DNA from 2 places in the Paenibacillus sp. EB106-05-06-XG162 genome. Region 2 is predicted to be linked to the other one. Evidence: a T-box and tRNA genes for the amino acid it is inferred to sense, from the RefSeq annotation. Region 2 holds a T-box; the other holds one or more tRNA genes.
What was found. The T-box of region 2 lies ahead of metG (methionine--tRNA ligase). A T-box ahead of a tRNA ligase gene usually reads a tRNA of that ligase, here a tRNA-Met.
Positions count from the first base shown of each region.

Region 1: it has a tRNA-Met gene. The T-box ahead of metG (methionine--tRNA ligase) is inferred to sense a tRNA for this amino acid. The anticodon was not compared.

Region 1 is NZ_JBYTDT010000001.1:468,970-478,631, forward strand. Features, by position in the region: gene AC3WU2_RS01765 (ABC transporter permease) at 1-691, shown strand, start outside; gene AC3WU2_RS01770 (ABC transporter ATP-binding protein) at 695-1,579, shown strand; gene AC3WU2_RS01775 (ABC transporter substrate-binding protein) at 1,586-3,076, shown strand; gene AC3WU2_RS01780 (hypothetical protein) at 3,185-3,349, shown strand; tRNA gene AC3WU2_RS01785 (tRNA-Met) at 3,437-3,513, shown strand; tRNA gene AC3WU2_RS01790 (tRNA-Ile) at 3,540-3,616, shown strand; tRNA gene AC3WU2_RS01795 (tRNA-Val) at 3,718-3,790, shown strand; gene AC3WU2_RS01800 (PH domain-containing protein) at 3,949-4,350, opposite strand; gene AC3WU2_RS01805 (sensor histidine kinase) at 4,743-6,494, shown strand; gene AC3WU2_RS01810 (response regulator transcription factor) at 6,487-8,172, shown strand; gene AC3WU2_RS01815 (extracellular solute-binding protein) at 8,257-9,662, shown strand, end outside.
Region 2 is NZ_JBYTDT010000002.1:40,681-50,342, forward strand. Features, by position in the region: gene AC3WU2_RS06025 (hypothetical protein) at 5-280, shown strand; gene AC3WU2_RS06030 (phosphotransferase) at 488-1,504, shown strand; gene AC3WU2_RS06035 (MFS transporter) at 1,575-2,822, opposite strand; gene AC3WU2_RS06040 (SgrR family transcriptional regulator) at 2,938-4,725, shown strand; gene AC3WU2_RS06045 (hypothetical protein) at 4,816-5,064, opposite strand; T-box leader at 5,232-5,502, shown strand; gene metG (methionine--tRNA ligase) at 5,549-7,189, shown strand; gene AC3WU2_RS06055 (NCS2 family permease) at 7,318-8,607, shown strand; gene AC3WU2_RS06060 (zinc ribbon domain-containing protein) at 8,829-9,347, opposite strand; gene AC3WU2_RS06065 (GTP cyclohydrolase II) at 9,505-9,662, opposite strand, start outside.

The DNA.
Region 1 (9,662 bases), on a different contig from region 2:
TCAGCCAATCGAATTTGTGGTTGTAGGCGTTCTGCCATATTGGCCGACGCAATATCCGAAGCAGACGCCGTTCTTCATTACGAATCTGGACTATATCTATGACCAAGTACCGCTCATTCCGTACAAAGTGTGGTTGAAAATGGAGCCGAAGGCACTCGTTGCACCGATCATCGATGAATTAGCGAAGAACAACATCGAGCTTGCGACGCTCGATGATGTGCGGACAGAACTTGTGAAGCAGAATAAGCATCCACAGCGCGGCGGCGTATTCGGAATTCTAAGTCTGGGGTTCCTCGTATCAGTCATTATTTCATTAATCGGGTATTTATTATTTTGGTTTTTCAACCTATCGGGACGCGTCGTTCAGTTTGGCGTACTGCGTGCGATGGGACTATCAAGGAAGCAGTTGACGGGGATGCTCCTCTTAGAGCAGATTTTCACAGCAGGACTGTCCATTGTGCTCGGGGTATTAATCGGTAAGTTATCCAGTATTCTGTTCTTGCCATTCCTGCAGACGACGGAAAATGTGAATATGCAGGTTCCTCCGTTCCGAATTGTATTCGAGAATAAGGATACGACGCAGTTGTACATTGTTGTAGGCGTTATGATGGTAACCGGGGCTGCACTCTTGTTCATGCATATCCGTCGATTACGCGTGCATCAAGCCGTCAAAATGGGAGAGGAGCGTTAAACGATGATTCATTGCGAAGGACTTGTCAAAATTTTTAAGACGGATGATCTGGAAGTCGTTGCGCTCCAAGGCTTGAATATATCCGTGAAGGAAGGCGAGATGATGGCGATCATCGGGAATAGTGGCAGCGGGAAATCGACGATGCTCAATATTCTCGGTGGGCTGGATCGCCCTTCAGCGGGCCAAGTTCGCGTCGGCGAGTGGGATTTGCTCAAGATTACAGATGATCAGCTCGTAGAGTATAAACGTAATACGGTCGGGTTCATCTGGCAGAATAATGCGCGGAACTTGCTCCCTTATCTAACAGCGATTGAGAATGTGGAGATGCCGATGATGCTCAGCGGGAAGGTAGACCGCGCCTATGCGAAGCAATTGCTTGAATGGGTCGGTCTGAAAGACCGGATGTATAACAAGCTGCATCAGCTCTCCGGGGGGGAACAGCAGCGTGTGGCGATTGCGATCTCGCTCTCGAATCGTCCACGGCTTCTGCTGGCCGATGAACCGACAGGTTCTGTGGATACGCAGACCTCGGATAGCATTATGGGGATTTTCCGGAGGTTGAATCAAGAGCTGGGCGTAACGATCGTTATCGTAACCCATGATTTATCGCTCGCTGAGAAAGTCGATCGTGTAGTAGCCATTCGGGATGGTCTGACAAGTACGGAGTTCATCAAACGGAATCCGAATTTGGATCAAGATGAAGAGGCACTGCTCAAGGGTCAAGGCGGACTTCAGGAGATTCATGAAGCGTACGTGGTTGTAGACCGGGTTGGACGTTTGCAGGTGCCTAAAGAGTACTTGCAAGCTCTGCAAATTAAAGATAAAGCATCAATGGAGTTCGATGGGGATCAGATTATTATTCGGTCACCCAAATCATTGGAGGGATAATTTAGGATGAAGACAAAGTGGAGTAAGAAGCTGTTAATGGTTACGTTAAGTTTGTCATTATTCGCTCCTGTTCTTGCGGCATGCAGCAAGGGTGAAAGCGAGGAAGCTGGACAAGAGAAAGTATTACGGATTGGTACGATCTATAGTTACGGAGGCGATGACTCCTATCTACGTCAGCAATATACAGATATCTATGAATATACGCATCCGAATGTGAAGATTGAATTCGTATCAGCGATTGACAATAGCAACTATCGTTATGAAGAGCCGAAGCCAGATCAGAAGCAACCGGATCCATACGAAGAAACGAAGAAGCTGCTCTCGGGTCCAAATGCTCCTGACGTGATGATTATGGACACGAATGTGTATAAGAAGCTCGTTCGTGAGAATATGTTGAAACAGCTGGATCCAATGATCCAACAAGATAAATTTGATACGACAGATATTGTTCCGACGGTTATGGAAGGCATTAAAGATTTGGGCGACAACAATATTTATGGTCTTGCGCCTACGTTTGGTTCATCGGCCTTATTCTATAATAAGAAATTCTTCACACAGAACAATATTGAGCCGCCTAAAGACGGCATGAGCTGGGACGATGTCTTTACGCTAGCACGCCGTTTGAAATCGGGTGAGGGTGCGAACAAGAAGTTCGGACTTCAAATGAATCGTTGGTCAGGAGATCCTTTCTATGATATGACAGGAACGTATCTCTCTGCCTTGCAGCTTCGTATGTATGATGATAAGGGCGACAAGATGACGGTTGATACACCAGCTTGGGAGAAAGCTTGGAGCACATTTGCGAAGCTGGTATCCGAGAAAGTCATTCCAACACAAAAAGACCTACAGGATGATTCGTCTAATGGTGGACGTTATAATCCGCTGCAAAGCGATAGCTTCTTGTCCGGTAAAACGGCGATGACGATTGCGGATTACAGCTATGTGAACGATATTTTGGATGCGAACAAAAATGCATCTAAAATTAAGAACTTCGAGAAAGTGGATTGGGATGTTGTAACCCTTCCAACGCATCCTGAAGCACCAGGCATTGGTGGTAACATTTATCTGAACAACTTGATGGGTATTAATGCCAAAGCTCAAAATGATAAAGATGCTTGGGATTTCATTAAGTTCTTGAATAGTGAAGAATGGGCGAAATTGAAATCACGCAGCAGCTACGAGATTGTATCCCGTAAGAAATATATTCAACCAAAGGATGGTTTGAACTATAACATTGCAGCTTTCTATACGTTGAAGCCTGTAACACCAAACAACCAAGAGATGGATTTGTATAATAAGTACCCTAACATTCTTCAAGTGGGAGAAAAAGGAAGAGAGATCTTCCAGACGGTACTTGATGGCAAGAAATCTTCTGCAGAGGGCTTGAAAGAGTGGCAAAAAGAAGGCGACAAGTTGCTGATCGAAATGAAGAAGAACCCGAGTAAGCCAGCTAACGGCATGAACGGTGGCACGACGGAAATCGTACCAGCAGGTTAAGTAAGAAGAGCCTTAAACTTCGTATGGAGTTTAAGGCTTTTTTTTCATGTTATGGGGTATTCTATAGGCATAAAGAAGACATCGTGATAAGACAGGAGCTGAGTCAATATGAAATGGATCTACTGGGGCAAGTTGTACAATACCAAATTTCAAGCGAGCTGCATCCTGAAGCGCATCGAGAATGACGCATGGATTTATGGCTATTCAGATCCGCAGGAAATCGAGATTTTTCGCTCGCGTAAGGGGCGTTACGGGGTACGATTTATCACCTAAGGTGATAATTGTTTAGAACGTTAAATTTTTCTTGACTTTACTCGTATATATAGTGTATATTTATTTTTGTCGCTATTGAATAAATGACGCGGGGTGGAGCAGCTCGGTAGCTCGTCGGGCTCATAACCCGAAGGCCGCAGGTTCAAATCCTGCCCCCGCAACCAAATTCTTATGATGATGAATTGATTAAGGGCCCTTAGCTCAGTTGGTTAGAGCGGTCGGCTCATAACCGATTGGTCGGGGGTTCGAGTCCCTCAGGGCCCACCATAGTAATCCTTGATCTATCATACATAAGTTTCAGAGATTTCTAGATTTTAGATTGACATCGCAATCAGAATTTGGTACTATAGTATTTGTCTTCATAACATGATCTGTTAGCTCAGCTGGGAGAGCACTATCTTGACAGGGTAGGGGTCAGTGGTTCGAGCCCACTACAGATCATACAAGATCAAACCTGAGAGTCCTTGATATAAGGGCTCTTTTGTTTTTATTAATATTTATTTGGATTGAACAGCCTGGTACAAGATAAACCCTTACGGAGTAAGGGTTTATTGCATTTCTGGAGTTTTTAATTCGTAGATAATTGCTTATAAGAACATCTAACGAATGAAGTCTTCTTGCGATATCGAACCTAGGATGCTGGCGGCTGTACGCACCGAGTTATTCTTTGTCAGTTCCGTTACGATAGTATCGATGTGATCGTAGACTTCTCGTGGAGCTTTAACCGATTCAAGTATTTTGATTGGTGTATCCACATCGGCAACATTGAGGTGAATCGAACCGCAACCGAATACACGCTGCCAGAATGGTAACACTAGACTCTTATCTAGTACTTTATAGAAATCCAATTCATCCTCTACCAATGAAATGAATCCTTTTCTTGTGACCAATCTTTTCTCGTACACAAAGTATTTTGTAAATGAAAGCGGCAAGCCGAAGATTGTGCGTTTTCTCCCTTCCCAAATTAACGATCCACGTGTTAGCGACTCTTTATTTGACATTTGAGTCTACCTCCTCTGAGAGAAAATTATAGAAAAATTTGAAGTCAATACCACCCTAATTGTAGCATGTTGACATGAATAACGGAACCCAGAAGCACAGCAAAAGTTCGTCGATCAAGCAATAGCGAAATTCTCTGAATGGTTTGGTGGTGGTATGGCACTCTTTTTTTATATATCACTAAAAGGAAAATAGACTTCTTCTGAAGAATATACAAGGTGATTTTACTTCCTTGGGTTTACCTCCTCTTATCGAATTGTGCTAATCATCTTTATATTTGCCTACCAAATTACCTTCTCTTACCGCTTCAAAACTCTCATCGTAGATATTCTCAGTCCGCAACATGACGACAATCCTACGTTATTTCTCATCTATATCATTTCGGGGGGAATGTATGAACGTATTCAAAGTGTTTCATGCGGGTATTTTTACGAAGCTGCTTCTATCGTTTCTCATCGTCATGATTCCTATATACGGCATCAGCATCTACATTATTCAATCAGCGGAGAACAACACCCGCGAGGAACTGTCACAATCCGTGGCTTCCAAGGTTCATTTTTATATAAGCTCTTTTGAAAATGAAATGGAGCGGATTATCCGGATCAACAAGGAGCTTATATTCAACGACGATTTCCAGAAAATTCGGACGATTGCCGCAGAATTGGACGATTACACAAGAATACAGACTATTCTCAACGTGAAAGAGAAGCTGAATCTGCTGAAAACATCAAGCTTATATGTTCAAAACGTAAAGGTGTATATCCCCTCGCTGGATAGGGGCATCTTTGCTAACAGCTACGACAATCACATTCCCGAAGATGAGTTGTATGCATTGAAAATGTCCGGCAGCTCAGGCTCGAAGATCACCTATTGGAAGAAGAGTCTTTTTCTGAGTGAGGTGTATCCCGATCCGTTCCAGAAGCTCCCTCTGACGATTGCGCTAGGAGTCGATTTATCTTCAGAGAAGCTTCGAGACACGCTTCGCCATATCATCGACATGAATGGAGCGGGCGCAGCATTGATTAACATAAAGCAGAAATGGTCATTTACGGACGGAAATAGCGATTTTAAATTGCCTGAACTAAGGAAGTTCCTCAATCATTCAGCGATACAAAGCGGGAAGAGCAATCAAGGCAGCCTAAGCATCAACGGCATGAACTATTTGATTACTTTCGAATATTCCAAGCTGCTAGACACATATTTGGCTGTCTATGTTCCGGAGGATACAGCACTTGGACCGCTGGACAAATACCGCAAACTGTTGTGGCTGCTATCCATCCTTTCAACCATTGTGATTGTTGTTTTTTCATATTGGATTTTCCAGTTAATTCATCGGCCGCTCAAACGTCTCGTCACTTCGTTCCGAAAAGTAGAGAAAGGGGACTTGCAGGTAGAAATTGACCATCATTACAGTGACGAGTTCAAATATTTGTACGGACAGTTCAATGCGATGGTTAGTCAATTGAATAAGCTGATCGGTGAAGTGTATGAGGAGCGTATCCGTTCTCAGGGAGCGGAGCTGAAGCAGCTGCAGTCGCAGATTAATCCGCATTTTCTGTATAACAGCTTTTTTATTTTGCAGGGACTCGTTCGAATGCATGATGTTCAAACGGCGGAGCGGCTTGTACAGCACCTCGGAGATTATTTTAGATTCATTACCCGGACTAGCGCCGAGACGGTTTCGCTCGAACAGGAAGTGAGCCACTCGAAGGCCTATACCGAAATTCAATCGCTGCGCTTTTCTAGGCAGATCACCGTGGAATGGGCGGAGCTTCCTAATCCGTTTCACAAGCTTCCGGTTCCGCGGCTCATTTTGCAGCCCATCATTGAAAATGCCTATGTACACGGACTGGAAGACAAAGTGGCGGATGGCATCCTGACGGTCCGGTTTGAGTCTGCAGACGAAGCTTTACGGATCAAAGTGGAGGACAATGGAGAGAACATTTCGGAAGAGGGGCTTGCTGAGCTGCAGCATGAGCTACGCTCTCACGTACTCGGAAAGGAATCTACCGGATTACTGAACGTGCACCGACGTCTAAAGTTAAGATATGGTGAATTGTATGGATTGACTGTCGACCGTGGGGCAGCGGGAGGCTTACTGGTTGTGCTGCATTTATCTACTAGGGGAGTTGATCAGGTTGAATAGATTGCTAATTGTTGACAATGAAGCTTTGATCGTCGAGACTATTGTCGATTTGTTTGATAGAAAGGCAATCCCTGAATTGGAGGTGCTAAGCGCCTACTCTTCGGCAGATGCTCTTCGCTGCATGCAAACGATCAAAATCGATATCGTACTGACGGATATTCGCATGCCGGGCATGAGCGGAATCGAGCTGCACCGGGAAATTGTAACATGCTGGCCGAGATGCAAAGTGATTTTTTTGACGGGATATAGCGATTTTGAATATATTCACGAAGCGATTCGCAACGGTAGCGTGGATTATTTGCTAAAAACAGAGGGTGACGAGGCCATCGTTCAAGCAGTACAAAAAGCAGTAACAGCTTTATCTGAAGCGGTCGCGGCAGAGGAGTTTATTACGAAATCTAAACAGCAGATGCAGCTGATTGCTCCTCGATTGCAGAAGGAGCTGCTGTGGGAGCTTGTTCAAGGGGATTTATTAACGTACGACGCTCTCAGCTTGAGCTTCCAGGAGGTTAACATCGAGCTCGAGCCGGCCAAGCCTGTCGTCGTTATGATCGGAAGGGTAGACAATTGGAATGAAGACGTTCGTTCCTTCGACAAATCTCTCTATCTATTTGCCATTCAGAATATCGCGAAGGAATATTTATCGGCTAAGGTACAGTTGATTTCGTTTGATTTTGAGAAAAAAACGAAGGTGCTTTGGCTGATTCAGCCCGCAGAACCAAAGGAAGCCTTAACTGTCGACAAGCTTATTGAGCTTCGTCAGCATTGTCTCGTATTTCTAAAGGGTGCAGCGGAAATGATCCAGGACGCATGCAGCGGCTTGCTAAAACTGAATCTATCTATCGCCATTGGAGCAACGTTCCAGGAATGGACTCAAATTGCTGAACAGTTTGATCACTTGCAGCAGCAGCTAAATCGAGGACTTGGGTTAGGGCAGCAGCTGCTTCTTCTGGAGCAATCTGTCCAAGCTGCTTCGGGCGCCCCATCGAACCACGAACGAAGAAAGCAGTTGAAAAAGCTTAACTTACTTCAGACGGTGCTCGAGAATGGGCAGAGAGACCAATTCATTGCAGAATATGCGGAGATTATGAAAGTGATAGCCGAAGGAATCGATGCGATGAATTCCATTAAAACCGAAGTCTATTATACGCTCGTATCGATTTTTTTATCATATATTAACCGCTGGGAAATTCAGAATGATATCGGAAGTAGAATCAATTTGGGGAAAATGACAGCACTCGACTGTCAACACAACTGGAAGGAAGTTGTCGATTATTTTTATCACCTAGCAGAGGTGCTGTTCGAACACAAGCTTTCCGGACAAGGCAATCAGGAACATGACGTAATTCGAAAGGTGCAGCGATATGTCCAGCAGAACTTGGCAGGAGACTTGACACTTAATCGAATCGGCGATGTCGTCGGCCATAACCCTTCTTATTTATCTCGGTTGTACAAGAAGGTCACGAATGAAGGCTTGTCGGACTACATTATGACGGCTCGACTGCACAAAGCGATGGAACTGCTGGAAGAAAACCGATTGAAAATTCATGAGATTTCGATTTCAGTCGGTTTTTTGTCTGAGCAATCGTTTTACCGTTTTTTCCGCAAAGCGCTTCAGAAAACGCCGCAGGAATATCGCGACAGTGTTGTCATGTCTAGAAATGCGACCCCAAAGTAAAGATAGGCGAATAGATTGCAACCGCGTTGCCCACTTATAATCAACTCGTAGAACAAAAATCTCAAAGTCGTAGGGGGTTATGAAATGGAAAGGAAGAAGTTAGGCACACTTTTAACCGCTTGCTTGGTAGGATTTTCGCTGATGGTGACGGCGTGCGGTGGAGATGAGAAAGTCAACGAAGCTTCGCAGCAGCCGGCAGATAGTCAAGCGACAACCGCTCCGGCAGATAACAAAAGCCCTGAAGTAAATTACGACCCGATCGGCAAATACGATCCGCCCATTGAGGTTCATTCGGTGCGTATGGCACTGCCGGCCGATCGCTTTGAGAATGGCGATACGAACGAAAACAATGTTTGGACAAGGGAATATGAGAGCGCTCTCGGCGTGAAGCTCGTGTATGACTGGTTGGGTGACCCAAGCGGCGACAGCAACAAATTGGACATTTCGATCGCATCCAATGACATCCCGGATGTATTCGGTGCAAATACGAAGCAGATGAACCAGTTGGTAGAAGGCGACCAAGTTCAGGACTTAACAGAGGTATGGGAAAAATATGCTTCACCTGCGCTGAAGGAGCTGGCAAATCAAGATGGCGGACTAGCGCTAAAGTCAGCAACGTTCAACGGCAAATTAATGGCGATTCCGAAGTTTGGCGGCAACATTACGAACGCTGATATTTTATGGATCCGTACCGATTGGCTGGATAAATTGAAATTGCAGCCGCCTAAGACGATGGACGAATTGCTGAAGATCTCTGAAGCGTTCATTAAGCAGGATCCAGACGGAAACAAAAAAGCCGACACCTTCGGCTTGGCCATCAGCAAAGAGCTTACAGGTTTAACGGGTTATTATAATGGATTCCATGCTTATCCGGGCATTTGGATTAAAGATGCTTCAGGGAAGCTGATGAACGGCAACATTGCTCCAGAAATGAAAACAGCGCTTGCGAAGCTGCAAGAACTGTATAAAGCAGGTTTTCTGGATAAGGAATTTGCTGTGAAAGACGGCGGGAAAGTGACTGAATCGATCTCGCAGAACAAAGTGGGTATTTATTATGGCGCCAACTGGTATTCCTACTGGCCGTTCAACGATGCTAGAAAGCAAAATCCAGGCATGGAATGGAAGCCGTACCCGATCGTGTCCGCAGACGATAAGCCCGCGATACCGGGTGTAGGATTCCCTGTCTATGAATATGAAGTGGCAAAGGTTGGTTACGAGCATCCGGAAGTCATTGTCAAAATGCTGAACTTATGGTTGGAGCGTGCCTATGGCAAGACAGCTGACTGGGAGAAATACGCGCTTTCAGCGAAAGGCACGGAGCTGTTCCAGTATCCGCTATTCCAGGTGTTCGCGCCCAATAAAGATGTTCCAGATAACTACCTCGCCGTGAAAGGGGCAGTGGAGTCCGGTGATGTGTCAAAGCTGAATCCGGAGCAGAAGGCTATCTATGATAAAGTCACGGCTTTCAAAAACGGTGACGACTCACAATG
Region 2 (9,662 bases):
CACCATGAGTAAAGTAAATGAGCAAGAATTGATTCAATACATTGCGAGCAAGTCCAAAGTCGATCCGAAATGGGTCGACGTTGTGCTGAAGCACGCGCAGAAATTTATTAATAGCGCCAAGCCTAATGCACGCGGCGAGGTGGATATTGATAGCGACGACCTCGTTGATTATGTGATGAGCCGTCCCGATGTGAAATTGAACGAACTTCAAGTCGAGACAATCTTGGACCTTGAGATGGAGTACTTGATGGACAAAGGTCTCGCGGGATACGAGGACTAGTCATTACATGTAGAACCCAAGTGATAGAATCAGAGCCAGTCAATCTCTTTAACCAGAGGTTCGACTGGCTTTGTTGTTGTAGGAGCACTCGTCGATGACCCAATTTGCTGCATAATCTTATCCATTAGGGATCGGATGACATAAACTTAACTAAGCAGTTCTATACAGGATCACACCCAATCATCGGAGTGGGAAGAAGGTTAATTCATGGTTCGATCAACGACGAAACGGGAAATAAGCTCCATCATGCTGCAGTATGGTCTACATGTGCGTTCCGTTCATTCTTGCCGCTCGTTATATAATAGCTCAGCTGGTTATCATGTCGTGACCTCGAATGGAACGGTCTTCTTGAAACCTTTCAAGGGATTGAAAACTAGGTTGGCACAAGTACATTCCCGCTTGTTATGGCTGCGGGAAAATGATTTTCACCATATGCCCCTATGGTACACCACAAGGAAAGGAAAGTACGGGGTAAGCTATAAGGGGAAGTTGTATTATGTATCCGAATGGATCGAAGGTAATCGGTTAGATAGGAACGAGCAAGAGTATGAAAGACTGGGTGAAGTGCTGGGGAGATTGCATCATCTCACAAAACAGTTTGTCTCCAAATCATCTTCCTTACCGTTTCGAGAATGTGATCGCTTCAAGCTGCAGCATAAGATGTTCGTCCATCGATTGCCAGTACTTAAGAAGAAATCGAACGGAGTTGGCAAATGGTTCAGAGATGAAGGAGATCGGTGTCGTGTGCTGGCAGAGGAGGCATGGCGTCTATTACGTCAGCCAGATGTGAGGAGGGCGCTTCGCAACATATCCCTTATTCACGGGGATGTAACGAAGCCGAACGTGATTGTAGGATCCAATGAAGTGTATTTGGTTGATTGGGAATTTACGGTACGAGGCTCGGCGTATTATGAAGTTGCAAAGACGCTTAATAACATCATGGACTTCTCGATCCCACACATTTCTGCCTTCCTGCAGGGCTATCAGAAGATGAATCCATTGACATTGCAGGAACGATTGATTATAGCTGCTTTATTCCGATTGCCGCGCGAAGCTTGGATTGCTAGCCACAGAATCATAGCGGGTTGTAAGTATGCAGATTTGTTCAAAGGCTTGAAAAACTCTTGGGCGAAGCGGCTGGAAGTCATTCAATGGATGGATGCTTGGGCAAGACAGGAGCCGCAGTCAGGTGTATGTGTACAGGATCTCTCATCAGGGATCTAGAAAATCTATAAAATGAACGTTGAGAGGCCATGTAGCAGTGCATGAGCCTCTTCGGACTGCATCCGTTCTGTTATCGACTCGAGGTTCTCTTGACCCATAATGAACTAAATCGGCAGCATAAGAAAATGACCAGATTCCCGAGCATCGCAATTCCGAATACGACAGCCGGGTTCGCGAGTTCAGAAATCCATCCGGCAGCGAATATGGCGAACGGCATGCCTAGCTTGAAGAGTGATCCCGTAATCCCGCTGATCCGTCCGATGAGGTGATGCGGGGTCGTCTCTTGACGGAAGGTCCATATACTAACTGTGCTGATCGTCTCGAAGAGCCCGTTGAAGAAGAGTGCTGCAGCAAGCCAAATTCCCGAATGTGCGGCATAGAGCATTCCATACGTAAACCCGACGAATAGGGTAGTCAAGGTCACGATGACCCCAGCTTCGAATCGCCTCCGCAGCGGCTTTAGCAAGAAGCTTCCAATGAGTCCGCCAGCTCCGGCAGCTGAGAGGACAAGTCCGAGCTCGAAATTCGCAAGTTTGAGGGTATCCTTCGCGAAGAAGATGATCGTCGTATCGACCATGCCTGATGTAGAGTTCAAGAAGATGACGGTCAACGTGATGAGCCACAGCAGACGATTGCTGCGCAATTCGACCCAGCCCGCATGGAGTTCTCGCCAGAACCCTTGCTGCTTCGGCGGTGTGATGATCTCTTCCGATCGAAGGAATAAGAGGGTGATGAACCCGATCATAAATAAGAGTCCTGTTAGAAAGAGACTATCCTGCAGCCGTGGCAGCATGAGTACCAGTCCGGTTAACGCAGGTCCCATAATGCCGATGAGCGTCGTAATGAAATTGAATGAAGCATTCGCGGAGGTCAGCATTTCATTCGGCAAGGTGTGTTTGACCATACCAACACGGGCATTGCCCACGGCATAATTGCATGTCATGAGCAGGAATCCACCGATATAGAAGATCGCCATCGAAGGCTCACTGCGAATCGATAGGAAGTAGAGTAAGAACAGGATGATCACTTGGAACAGCACAGCCCATAAGGACCACTGTTTCTTGCGGACACGGTCGACGAGGACACCGATGAACATGGCGAGTAAGAGATTCGGCAGAAATTCAATGCCGCGCATCGTCGACATCGCTACCGAGGATGAAGTCCATTGATAGAGAATGAGAGGCAGTGCCAGCTCATAGATTTTATTACCGAAGGTGATCATGGCCCCCGAGATGAATAGAACCAGGAAGTTCGGGTGCATCCAGATCGATGATTTTGTTGGTAGGGCTATTTGAGTTGTTGCATTCGTTCGCTGCATCGCTCTTGCATCCTCCTCTTTACTGTGGGAATGAACCCCATTATACTTTTGAAAAAGAAGAAGAAAAAGCGAAAAGGGTATGCATCCTATTTCGCCTTTTTGGAGGGAAGAACGGATGGAAGTTGAAGTGTATTTCGTGAAATTGCGTGAGCACTATGCTGCAATTCCTGATGGGCAAGCCGTGTCGCTATCGATGGATGACCTAACGGGTTTATGGGATTGCACGCGTCGTAATGCACAATTGGTGCTGCGTCGGATGGAGGAGCAGGGGGACGTGGAATGGCATGCAGGACGTGGGCGCGGCAACTTGTCCCGTCTTATTTTCCACACCTCCTACCGTAAAGTGCTGTTGGAGAGAATCAAGTCACTCGTGCTGAACGAACATATCCAAGAGGCGTGGCGCATGCTGGATTCGCACGATAATCAGGATCTCAAAGATGAGGTGACCACATGGATCTCGACACAATTCGGAGTTCGTCAGGATTCGGATGCGAAGGATGTGCTGCGGTTTCCTTTTTACCGTCCGGTGCTCGACCTCGATCCTGCTCATGTGATTCGTCGTACAGAGGCACACTGGATGAGGCAGATTTTCAACACGCTCGTGTCTTATTCGAGTAAAGAGCAGCGAATCGTTCCGGAGCTCGCACACGCTTGGGAATGCGATGCGGCGAAGATACGATGGACCTTCTATCTGCGCAAAGGGGTTCGATTCCATCATGGGAAGCGGATGACGGCTCGCGATGTTGCTTATACGTTTCACCGGATTCAGACGGAGGCGCCAGCGGAATGGATTCCAGCGATGATTCAGAAGATTACGGTTATCAGCGACTATTGCATCGAGTTTCTATTGAATACGTCAAATGCGATTTTCGATCGTTTTATTTGTACGGAGCGGTATTCGATTGTTCCGGAAGATCGATATGACGAGCAGGGTGCCGAGGACCTTGCGGCTATGCCAGTGGGGACAGGCCCTTTTCGAATGGTGGAGAACAATGCATCGAAGATGGTGCTTGAATCGTATGAGAGCTATTTCGAAGGGTGCCCGCATTTGGATCGGATTGAAATGTGGGTATGGCCGAATTATGAGCGGGATTTGCTCCTACAAGTGAAGGAGCAGGATGCGCAGCTGTTGTATAATGAGGCTCAGCCTACAGCGGGAGACCAGCCTTTTCTTCATCAATTGGAGAAAGGAAGCAGTTATCTCACATTCAATCTAGCCAAGGAAGGGGTGCTGCAGGATGCTCAGCTGCGCCAAGCGATTCATGTTGGATTGGATCGGGAGCAGATGATTGTTGACTTGGGTGGCCATCGGATGTATCCGGCTGAAGGGTTCATTCGGGACCAAGGGGATCCGTCCTTCCACTCAGAATATCATCTGTCGTACGCGAAGGAGCTTGTCCGGTCTTCGAGCTATCAAGGCGAGCGAATAACGTTATATACGTATGAGATGGTAAGCAATGAGCGTTGTGCGGCGTGGATTCAAGAAGCGTGCAAGCGGATTGGTATTCAAGTCGAGGTGGTGGTTGTGCCCATCCGGGATCTAGCAAACCAAGATAAGCTGGCTGCCGCAGATATGGTCTTTGCGGGAGAGGTGCTGGGGGAACAGTCGGACATTACGCTGATGGAGATGTACACCATGGATACGAGTTTTATTCGCAATCATCTGAGTCCCGCTGGTGCTCTGGTTGTGAATCATGGGATTGCGAAGTGTCTCCTGGAGGAGAATTTAGATAAGAGAATGATGATGCTGCATGAAATTGAAAAAGCGTTGAAGCATCAGCTCCAATTGTTGTTCCTCTATCATAATGTGCAAACGGCGAGTCATCATCCATCGCTTGGTGGGATATCGCTCAATGCTTGGGGGAAAGTAGATTATCGGCATGTCTGGGTTCGGAGAAAATAAGAGGAGTTTGCCATCGGCAAGCTCCTAGAAATGCCCGACAATAGCAATATGGGAGCGCCTTACCCCTCATGGGGAGGGCATTCTTTGTATTTAATCTGCACTGCTTCCGCCGCTATCTCCGCTACTGCCGCTGTCCCCGTCGCTATGGCCCAGTGAACTGCCGCTATCATTTGGGGAGCTATTATGGTTATGATCGAAGTTCGTACTGCTAGAGTCCGCATAGAAATGGGAGCTCGAATATTCACTGCCTTCACTCGGTCTTTGTGATCCACGTTTGGCAATGATGACGATGATGAACACAACGAATGCCAATAAGATCAAGATAATCAGGTTATTCATAGGGAACACTTCCTTTTTTGCAATAATCACATTGTTATGAAGAATTATACCATTCTCGTTGAGATTCGCGGTGTAAAATTCTGTATTCGTTAGAATCGTAAAAATATGATGAATAGACTTGACTTCATAAGATAAATACCTTAATATTCCAATAAATGAAAATGAATCTAAAAGCGAAGAAGAGAAAGAGTACCAATGGCGATGTCTCTTACAGAAAAGCTCCGGTAGCTGAGAAGGAGCAGGGAATAACCTTGGGAATATGGTCTCAGAGCTGCGCATCGAATCCCCGCTTGGGGATGTAGGCTGCGCCGGGTCCTGCACCCGTTACTGTGCTAGGGTATAACCGCTGCTTGCTTGGCGCAGTACCCGAAGAGGTGACTGCTGGAAGGCAGGAATGAAATTGGGTGGTACCGCGTGAGTTGAACTCTCGTCCCTTTGTGGATGAGGGTTTTTTTGCGTTTTCTAAGAAAAAGGAGGATGAAAGATGGAGTATGTATTTATTGGCGGGGCATGGCCTTATGCGAACGGTGATCTGCACCTCGGGCGCCTCTCGAGCCTGCTGCCGGGTGATGTGCTCGCGCGTTATTACCGTGCGAAGGGGAAGAAGGTCCTTTATGTATCGGGCAGTGATTGCCATGGGACGCCGATTGCGGTGCAAGCGGCGAAGGAAGGCGTAGAACCGCAGGTAATCGCCGATCGTTACCACAGGCAATTCATTGAATGCTTCGCTAAGCTGAGTGTCTCTTACGACTGGTATACGCGTACAGATCAGGCTGGTCATCATCATGTTGTGCAAGAGGTATTCTTAGCACTTCTGCGAAAAGGAATTCTGTATCGAAAGACGGTCCAGCAGACCTACTGTGAGACGGATCATCGATTCCTGCCCGATCGATATGTCGAAGGGACTTGTCCGGTATGCGGCAGCACTGCGAGAGGGGATCAATGCGATGTCTGCGGGGCACTGCTCGATCCAGCGGATTTGCTGGATCGAACTTGTAAGCTATGCGGTAATTCCCCTGTGGAGCGGGCAACGGAGCATTATTATTTCGAGCTCTCGAAATTCCAAGAAGAGCTCACCTTATACGCCCAACATGCCACGGGATGGCGAGATAATGCGGTGCAGATGACGCAGCGGTACTTCAATGAAGGGTTACAGGATCGAGCCGTAACAAGAGATTTGGATTGGGGGATCGAGGTTCCTGTGCAAGGGTTCGAAGAGAAGAAGATTTATGTCTGGATCGAGGCAGTCTGCGGCTATTTGTCAGCGAGTAAGCAGTGGGCGAACGAGACCGGAAATCGCTGGGAACCGTACTGGATCGAAGGAGAAGGGGACGTGCTCGCCTATTATGTGCATGGCAAAGATAACATACCGTTTCATTCCGTTATTTGGCCGGCGTTATTACGAGGCGTTGGTGATCTCCATTTGCCGGATCGGATTATTTCGAGCGAATACATGACACTTGAAGGAAGAAAGTTCTCGACGAGCCGGAATTGGGCGATATGGGTACCTGATATGCTGCAACGGTATTCAGCAGATTCTATTCGCTATTTCCTTATTGCTAATGGTCCGGAGCGACGAGATACAGATTTCTCTTGGCGGGAGTTCATTTATAGCCATAACGGCGAGTTGCTAGGTGCCTTCGGCAATTTCGTGAACCGTACGCTCGCATTCATTCAGAAATCGCTCGATGCGCACGTTCCAGCCGGGCACATGGATCCAACGTGGAGAGAGGCGCTCGAAGAACTTTACCAACAATCTGGAACAGGCATTGAGGAAGCTAGATTCAAGGAATCCCTGGATCTCATCTTCGCCCACATTCGCTCTGCGAATAAATACTTCGATGAACGCAAACCCTGGGTACAGGTCAAGGAAAACCGATCGGCGTGCAGCGATACATTATATACTTGCACACAAATCATCGCGAACCTTGCGAATTTGCTACAGCCGTTTATTCCTTTTGCCTGTGATAAGATTAGAGAATTCTTGTCGCTTAAGGATCCAGTCTGGCAGTGGATCTCGGTTCCGGACAATCAATGGATACAGAATCTCGAATTATTGTTTGAACGCATCGATATCCGTCAGATCGAAGAAGAGACGCGTCTTCTCAGCCAGCAGTCATTCTAAAAGCCTGATACTTTGTTAAATTATTACATTGTGTGCTTGAGATGTTCTTGTTACAATGTACAGCGAGATGTGAGATCTATACACATTTTGGGCGGGCGAGGGGTTTTACGAAGAAGAAGGTTCACCAAATGATTCAAAAATGGTTTCGTCTACAGGAACACGGTACGAACGTAACCCAAGAGATCATGGCGGGAATCGTCTCATTTTTTACAGTAGTCTATATTATTGTCGTCAATGCGTCGATTCTCGCGGATGCGGGGATTCCTTTTGAAATGGGCGTTGCGGCGACAGTATTTACATCGTTTATAGGTTGTCTCATGGTCGGCTTCTGGGCAAATACCCCGAATGTGCTTGTACCCGGTATGGGTGTGAATGCATTATTCACGTACACGATTGTACAAGGTATGGGGTTACCCTGGCAGGAAGCGTTGGCCGCCGTCTTCATTTCGGGCTTGGTGGTTACGGCCATTTCATTCACGTCTTTGACGGATTTGATTGCCAAGGCGATCCCGAATTCGCTGAAACATGCGATTACGGTTGGGATCGGGTTCTTGCTCACGTTCATTGGGATGGAAAAAGGCGGCTTGATCGTCTCTGGTAAGAGCACGCTCTTGGCGTTAGGCAGTTTTTCCGACCCGCACGTACTTCTGACGTTGGCCTCACTTGGGATTACGCTCTTCTTGTTCGTGCGTAATGTCCGGGGGAATCTGTTGATCGGTATCGCACTTGGCACAGCGCTTGCAGCGTTGTTCGGCGGACTGAATACAGGTTCTGGAGGTGAAACGGCCCTATCCCTTGCGGATTATGGTTCGTTCATCGGTGCCATGTCCTTCGACAGCATCGGTTCAATCGTCTTCTGGGTCGCGGTATTCTCGCTCATCTTGGTCGTCTTGTTCGAGAATGTCGGCTTGATTCATGGTCAGATGGAAATGATCAAGCGTCCTGACAAGTTCAAGCGTACGTTCCAAGCTAGTGCGGTATCTGCCGTGAGTGCTGGTCTGCTCGGTACGAGTCCGACGATTTCTTCGGTGGAGTCAGCAGCGGGGATTTCGGCTGGCGGGAGAACAGGATTAACCTCCATTACGACAGGGGTTCTGTTCCTGAGCTCGATGGCAGTCATTCCGCTCATCAAGATGATTCCGAGCTCCGCGATTGCGCCGGTGCTGATGATTATCGGGGGGCTAATGATCCAGGGCATTCGGGAGATCAAATTCGACGATATGACGGATTGGTTCCCAGCGTTTCTGACGATTGCAGCGATTCCGCTCACCTCGAGTATCGTGGATGGAATGGCATTCGGCTTCATCGCGTATCCACTCCTTAAGATCGCAACAGGCAAATGGAAGAGTGTTGGCATCGTATCCTACGTGATCGCAATGCTGTTTGTTATGAATTTTGTGCTTCATACTGCAGGTTAATGGAATAAGAAGTAGATGGTAGAGCCGCCTTCGTCAGAGGGCGGCTTTGCTGCGTTCGCAGCAGCTTGGAGTTAAAAGAAAAAGCACACCGGAACGATTAAGTCCTGGTGTGCTTTATTCGTTATCCTGCTTGGGATGTTTCTTTTCGAATTTCCTTCGATTGAACGCTGTCTTGCTCTTGGTATGCTTTAAGTGTACCGATTCTGGTGCCTAGTTATTCGTTATTCTTGGCGCTCTTGATCGCGATCCGGGGCAGGCTGCTCCGGTGCATCTGCGTCTACAGGCTCAGAATCCACGGACTTGCTGTGCGCGCGATCCGCGCTTTCTTCTGAGGAGGGAGTGACGGCAATCGGCTCTTCAGTCACATAAATTTCTTCTTTAAACGAGTTGCCGCAATGACTGCAGAATTTTGCCTCGTAAGGAGCGGCTTCTCCACAGGAACAGAGTTTTTCTCCTTTGACACGCGCGAGTTCTTGTTCTAAGGCTACAATTTGGATTTCTATGTCGGAAATTTCACGGCATAGCCCCTTCATACGCCCTTCAGCGTCATCCATTGAAGTGGATGTGACGGTACTCATCCCGGATGCACGGTACACGAGTTCACCGAGCTGCTCATAGTGCTCCTGAATATCTTTGCGTTTGGACGCAATCTGGGTGTATAGCTTCGTGTACTCTACTGTTTGCTGTGCTTTATCTTTCACTTGGTTCAGACCGGATTTCATTTTATCGAATATGCTCATGGCTATTCCTCCTCTAAATACATACAGGTCGTGCATTTCCCTTATTATCCCATGCAGCAGTAGTCAGGGCAATAGAAGGACGAGCTGGTTACACGAAAAAAGACTGCCGTTCACCGAGGAGCTTCGTGGTGAATGACAGTCATTAGCGTAGACTTCATTATTCGGAGCCAGTCCGTAGATGGCCTGATCGAGCGACCTTGGTCTCCAGGTACCGCTCATTGAATTCGGACACATCACCCCAGAGAGGAACGCGTCCAGATAGGTTCGCGCCAGATTGCTGCAAAGCCTGCAGCTTTCTTGGGTTGTTCGTAATGA